2 regions of the Streptomyces sp. NPDC045701 genome follow, and region 1 is predicted to be linked to the other one. Evidence: riboswitches for the same ligand, from Rfam matches in the RefSeq annotation. Region 1 holds a riboswitch; the other holds the start of a gene.

Region 1 (3,179 bases):
TTGCGCAGTCCGACCTCGGCGATCCGGGCGCGCAGCGCCTCCCACCGCTCGGGCCAGTTCAGCTCCACGTCGTAGTGGTCGGGGTGCAGCACGCCGTGCGCGGTCCGGGTCTTCTCCCAGGCCGGCAGCGGGCCGTTGCGCTCGGCGAGGCCGGCGGACGCCTCGTACGCGGCGAGCATGATCCGCTCGGCGACACGGGTCGACAGGGCACGCGCCTCGGGGGAGTCGAACGGCAGCTTCAGCTGGAAGAAGACGTCCTGGAGGCCCATCGCACCCAGGCCCACGGGCCGCCACCGGGCATTGGAGCGCCCGGCCTGCTCCGTCGGGTAGAAGTTGATGTCGACGACCCGGTCGAGGAAGGTGACGGCCGTGCGGACGGTCTCGTCCAGCCGCTCCCAGTCGATGTCCCCGCCCGACACGAACGCGCCCAGGTTCACCGAGCCCAGGTTGCAGACCGCCGTCTCCCCGTCGTCCGTGACCTCCAGGATCTCGGTGCACAGGTTGGACGAGTGGACCGTGTGGCCCGGCTCGGCGGTCTGGTTGGCCGTACGGTTCGAGGCGTCCTTGAACGTCATCCAGCCGTTGCCGGTCTGGGCGAGGGTGCGCATCATCCGGCCGTACAGGTCCCGCGCCGGCATGGTCTTGCGGGCCAGCCCCCTGGCCTCGGCGGCGCGGTACGCGGTGTCGAACTCCTCGCCCCACAGGTCGACCAGCTCCGGCACGTCGGCCGGCGAGAACAGCGACCACTCGGCGTCGGCGTTGACCCGGCGCATGAACTCGTCGGGGATCCAGTGCGCCAGGTTCAGGTTGTGCGTACGGCGGGCGTCTTCGCCCGTGTTGTCGCGCAGCTCCAGGAACTCCTCGATGTCCGCGTGCCACGTCTCCAGGTACACGGCCGCCGCGCCCTTGCGCCGCCCGCCCTGGTTCACGGCCGCCACCGAGGCGTCCAGCGTCTTCAGGAACGGCACGATGCCGTTGGAGTGCCCGTTGGTGCCGCGGATCAGCGAACCGCGCGCCCGGATGCGGGAGTACGACAGGCCGATGCCGCCCGCGTGCTTGGAGAGCCGCGCCACCTGGTGGTAGCGGTCGTAGATGGAGTCCAGCTCGTCCAGCGGGGAGTCCAGCAGGTAGCACGAGGACATCTGCGGGTGGCGGGTGCCGGAGTTGAACAGCGTGGGGGAGGAGGGCAGGTAGTCCAGCCGGCTCATCAGCCGGTACAGGGCCGCGACCTCGTCCAGGGCGCGCGCCGAGTCGTCCTCGGCCAGCCCGGCCGCCACCCGCAGCATGAAGTGCTGCGGCGTCTCGATCACCTTTCGGGTGATCGGGTGCCGGAGCAGGTAGCGCGAGTACAGCGTCCGCAGCCCGAAGTAACCGAACCGGTCGTCCGCCGCCGGGTCGATCAGCGCGTCCATCCGGTCCGCGTGGAGCGTCACGAACGCCGCTGTACGGTCCGCGATCAGACCCTCCCGGTGCCCCACGGCCACCGACGCCGAGAACGCCACCGCGCCCTGCCCGGCCGCCTCCTGGGCGATGGTCCGGGTCAGCAGCCGCGCCGCGAGCCGGGAGTAGGCGGGGTCCTCGGAGATGAGCCCGGCGGCCGCTTCGGTGGCGAGCTCGCGCAGCTCGGCCTCGTCCGAACCGGCGTGCCGGCCGCGCAGCGCGGCGGCGGCGACCCGGCCGGGGTCGGTGTCGGGCAGATCGGCGGTGAGGTCGGTCAGGGTCCGCAGCAGTACGGTCCCGGGTCCGTCGTTCCCGTCGCCTTCGATCGCTGAGACCGGATCGGCTGGCGCGATGGTCACTGGGGGCTCTCCCTCGCTCGGCTCGGGGCCACCGGCGGGGCGGGCGGGGGAGCGGGCACGCCCGGGCACGAGGGCACGGGGCACCGCGTCCACCGGCCCATTCCGCGAGGCCCGGACGTCTGGGCACCCGGGCCGGACGGTCCGGGCGCGCTGTCGGCAGGTCTTCGGACTCGCAGGTACACAAAGGCACACCAACACACCGTTGCGGGACAGTTCCGGATTTCCACCGGATTCCCCTGCGGCGACAGCGAGCACGAGCATACATGTGGGGGGCGCCCGTTGAAGCACCCCCCACATGTTGTGTCTCGTGTGGCTCAGAACTCCAGTGCGTACGTGGAGAGCGTCACGCCCGGAACCGGTTCCCAGTCCCGTCCGGGAGTCCGTACGAACCCCAGCCGCTCGTAGATCCGGTGCGCCGCCCGCATGGACGCCTGCGTGGACAGCACCAGCCGCGCGCACCCGGCGACCTCCCTGGCCCGCTCCACGCACGCCCGCACCAGCGCCTCGCCCGCGCCCCGCCGGCGTGCCTCCCGCTCCACCGCCAGCATCCGCAGCTCCGCCTCCCCGGCCCGCGCGAGTTCGGCCCAGGGGGTGCCGGCCCGCGCGACGAGCGTCACCCCGCCGAGGACCCGTCCGTCCTCCCCGACCGCGACCAGCACGTCCGCCTCGGCGGCCCGCCGGGCCACGTCCCGCAGACCGATGAGGTACTCGTCGCTCTCCCCGAAGGCCAGCAGTCCGTCGCCGAGATAGGCCCGGGCGGTGACCTCGGCGAGCGCCCCGTGTTCCTCCGGCCGTACCGCCCTGATGGTGATGTCCATGGTCCGAGTGTGGAGGGGTACGGCGACGGGCCGCCGCATTTCCGTCCCCGGAAACACGGCGGCCCGCGGTGCGGTCACCCGCTCAGCAGCAGCGGAACCCGTCGCGGGGGTCCGCCTCCCGCGCGTCGGTGCGCCTGCGCTCGAACTCCCGCCGGGTCATGACCGCGGCGTCCGGATCGAGGGAGCGGGCGTGGGCGACGTACGTGTCGTACGCGGCCTCGCCGGACACCTCGCGCACGTACCAGCGGACCCAGCCCGCCGCGCGCCGCAGCCGGCCGCCCGTGCGCGTCGCCACCGCGGGGGTCACCGGGAGCCGGTCCCGGCCGGCGTCTCGTCACCGGTGCCGTCCTTGCGGACGCCGCCCTCGGGTCCGAGCCCGGCGGCGACGAGTTCGGCCTTCTCCTCCGCCGTGGGGATCAGCCCGGCCGGGGCGACGATCCGGGACTCGGTGTACGGGGCCTCCGACAGCTTCACGTCGGCGGGCCGGGTCACCGCCTTGTAGCAGACCCGCCCGGCGTCGGCGATCACCACGACGATGAGGAGGGCGAAGAGGGCCGAGAGG
Region 2 (3,179 bases), on a different contig from region 1:
ACGTCCACGACCGGGGCCGGCACCCCCGCCCGTACCAGTCGCGGCAGGACGTCGGACACCGGCGTGGTGAACGCGAACAGCAGCACGCCCAGGGAGGCCGCCGACGTGCGCAGCAGCAGCTGCCCCGCGTGCACCGGCCCGTCCGGAGCGAGCGTGACCGGCCCGCCCGCTCCGCCCAGCTGGAACAGCAGCGGCACCGCACCGGTCACGCAGAACCCCAGCGGGATGCGCCACGCCCGCCACACCTGCCGCGGCGGGACCCCGGCCGGGCCCAGCAGCACCGCGAGGGTCGCGGCGGCCACGAGCACGGCTCCCGGCCAGGGCGGCAGGCACACGGCCAGGGCCGTCAGGCCGAAGCCGAGCACGGCCTTCTCGCACGGATGACGGCGGCGCCAGCGACTGCTGTGCGCCGCCGCGTCGATCGGCAGCACCGGCGGCTAGGCCGGGGTCCGGGGCGAATCGGCCCCGGCCGGACCGGTGACGGAGTCGGCGACCGGGCGTTCCACGGCCGGGCCGTCCCCGGCGGGGGGCGCGGCGTGCGCCCGTGCCTCGCCCTGCCGGCGGCCGCGCCGCAGACCGAAGTAGTACGCCAGCACACCGGCGCCCAGGGCGGCCTGGAGCGAGAACAGCGCCGACTCGATCTCGCCGGACGGCGGTTCGTACAGCGGGCTGAACCACGGCTCGTAGTCCGGGTGCGACTCGGTGATGGCCGTCTCGGCCTGCCCGTCCGCGCCGGTGAACGGCTCCTCCTTGTGGTCGCCCATCCCGAGCGCCAGCGGGAGGACGGCCAGCGCGACCACGACGAGCAGCAGCAGCGCGTTGATCCTAGTGTTGCGGCTCATCGGGCCACCGCCTCCTTCGGCACGGACACGACGCCGAGCCGGGCGAGATCACCCTTGCTGGACTGCATCAGCAGCCGCATCACCAGCACGGTGAGCAGCCCCTCGCTGACCGCGAGCGGGATCTGCGTCACCGCGAAGATCCCGCCGAACTTCGCCAGCGCGCCGGCCACACCGCTGGCGGGGTCGGGGAAGGCCAGCGCGAGCTGCACGCTGGTGACGCAGTACGTGGACAGGTCGGCGACGAAGGCCCCGAAGAACACGCTCACCATCAGCGGCACGGCGAGGCGGCGCAGCAGCCGGTACGTCCCGTAACCGGCCCACGGGCCGACGATCGCCATGGAGAACGCGTTGGCGCCCAGGGTCGTCAGTCCGCCGTGGGCCAGCAGCAGCGCCTGGAAGAGCAGCGTGATGGTGCCCAGCACCGCCATGATCGGCGGCCGGAAGAGGATCGCGCCCAGCCCCGTGCCGGTCGGGTGGGAACAACTGCCCGTCACCGACGGGAGCTTCAGTGCGGAAAGGACAAAAGTGAAGGCACCGGATGCGCCGAGCAGGAGAGTGGATTCGGGATTGGCCTTGACCTCACGGGTCAGGGCGCGGACGCCGTGGACGACGAAGGGGGCGGCCGCGACACTCCAGGCGGCCGCGTGCACGGGGGGCAGATAGCCCTCGGCGATATGCATGTTGGGGGAGACCCTCTCCAGCACCTCGTGGATGGACAACGCGCCCTGGCCGGTCTCCTGGCTGACGGGTCATGCCGCCGCGGCTCCGCCTTCCCGGACCCCGCGGTCTCCCGCGGCGTTCCAGTGGCTTCCCGAGGTGGTTCCCCGGGGAGTGGAGCCGGACTTCCCGATCACAGTGGCGAGGGCCGCACCGGTACCGCACCGGTTTCCCGTACACCAAGGCCCTGCGACAGTAGTGCGTTGACCAGGTGCATCACAAGCCGCGCGTCGGCGCACCACCCGGCTCCACCCCCGTCGGCGCGCCTCACTCCTTGCGGTAGTCGTACGCCTCCGACGCGGCCGCCGCCACCGCGTCCAGATCCCCGCCGGCCGACGCGGTGACCACCGCCGCCACCGCGCCCTCGACGAACGGCGCGTCCACCAGCCGCGTGCCGCCGGGCAGCTCGTCGCCCTCCGCGAGCAGGGCCTTCACCGTCAGCACGGCGCTGCCCAGGTCCACCAGGACCGCCACGCCCGCCCCCGCGTCGACCGCCGTCGCCGCCCGCGTGATCAGCTCCGCGCTGGTGCCGAGCCCACCGTCCGCCGTGCCGCCCGCCGCCGCCACCGAAGCGGTCGCCCCGCCACCGGCGAGACCCAGCGCCAGTTCGGCGACCGAGGACGCGACCTCCGCGCTGTGCGAGACGAGCACGATGCCCACCCGCGCGCTCACCGTCCCCCCTCCGCCGCCGCCGCGAGCGCGGCGACCAGCAGCGCCGAGGACGTCGCGCCCGGGTCCTGGTGTCCCACGCTGCGCTCGCCGAGATAGCCGGCCCTGCCCTTGCGGGCCCGCATCGGCACGGTCGAGAGGGCACCCTGGTCCGCGGCCTCCGCCGCCGCCGCGAACGACTCGCCGAGCGACTCGGCCAACGCCTCGACCGCCGGCTCCAGCGCGTCCAGCATCGTCTTGTCCCCGGCCTTCGCCCCGCCGAGCTCCGCCACCGCCGCCACGCCCACGCGCAGCGCCTCGGCCAGCTGGACGGGCGCGACCTCGGCGGCGTCGCCGAGCGCCTTGCCGGCGCGCCGCAGCAGCGTGCCGTACAGCGGCCCCGACGCGCCGCCGACCGTGGAGATCAGCTGCCGTCCCGCGAGCACCAGCAGCGATCCCGGCGTACCGGACGGCTCGTCCTCCAGCGCCTTGACCACCGCGGCGAAACCGCGTCGCAGGTTGGCGCCGTGGTCGGCGTCCCCGATCGCCGAGTCGAGCTCGGTGAGCCGGTCCGCCTCGCGGTCCACGGCCGCCGCCACGCCGGTCATCCAGCGCCGGAAGAACTCCGCGTCGAGCATCACGGCCCTCACATCCCCCACCGCAGGGCGGCGGTGCGCACCGGCGCGTCCCACAGCCGCAGCGTCTCCTCGTCGGCCTCGCACAGGGTCACCGAGCAGCCGGCCATGTCGAGCGAGGTCACGTAGTTGCCGACGAGCGTACGGGCCACCGGGACGCCCCGCTCGCCCAGCACCCGCTGGACCTCCGCGCTGAACCCGTACAGCTCCAGCAGCGGCGTCGCCCCCGTGCCGTTCACCAGGACCAGTACCGGTCCGCCCGGCCTCAGGTCCTCCAGCACCGCGTCCACGGCGACGTCGGCGATCTCCCCCGAGGTCATCATGGGCCGCCGCTCCC

Evidence for each region. A riboswitch is a leader RNA that binds a small molecule or an ion and turns the genes downstream of it on or off. The one in region 1 is predicted to bind cobalamin.
Region 2: another riboswitch for cobalamin. It lies ahead of AC07DW_RS12830 (energy-coupling factor ABC transporter permease); the one in region 1 lies ahead of AC07DW_RS13305 (ribonucleoside-diphosphate reductase subunit alpha).

What each region holds. Positions count from the first base shown of each region.
Region 1 is NZ_JBWKJV010000009.1:65,275-68,453, forward strand. It holds gene AC07DW_RS13305 (ribonucleoside-diphosphate reductase subunit alpha) at 1-1,799, opposite strand, end outside; cobalamin riboswitch at 1,938-2,060, opposite strand; gene AC07DW_RS13310 (GNAT family N-acetyltransferase) at 2,114-2,617, opposite strand; gene AC07DW_RS13315 (CstA-like transporter-associated (seleno)protein) at 2,700-2,912, opposite strand; gene AC07DW_RS13320 (carbon starvation CstA family protein) at 2,921-3,179, opposite strand, start outside.
Region 2 is NZ_JBWKJV010000008.1:214,633-217,811, reverse strand. It holds gene cbiQ (cobalt ECF transporter T component CbiQ) at 1-431, opposite strand, end outside; gene AC07DW_RS12835 (energy-coupling factor ABC transporter substrate-binding protein) at 438-842, opposite strand; gene AC07DW_RS12830 (energy-coupling factor ABC transporter permease) at 839-1,522, opposite strand; cobalamin riboswitch at 1,553-1,758, opposite strand; gene AC07DW_RS12825 (PTS-dependent dihydroxyacetone kinase phosphotransferase subunit DhaM) at 1,827-2,231, opposite strand; gene dhaL (dihydroxyacetone kinase subunit DhaL) at 2,228-2,845, opposite strand; gene dhaK (dihydroxyacetone kinase subunit DhaK) at 2,854-3,179, opposite strand, start outside.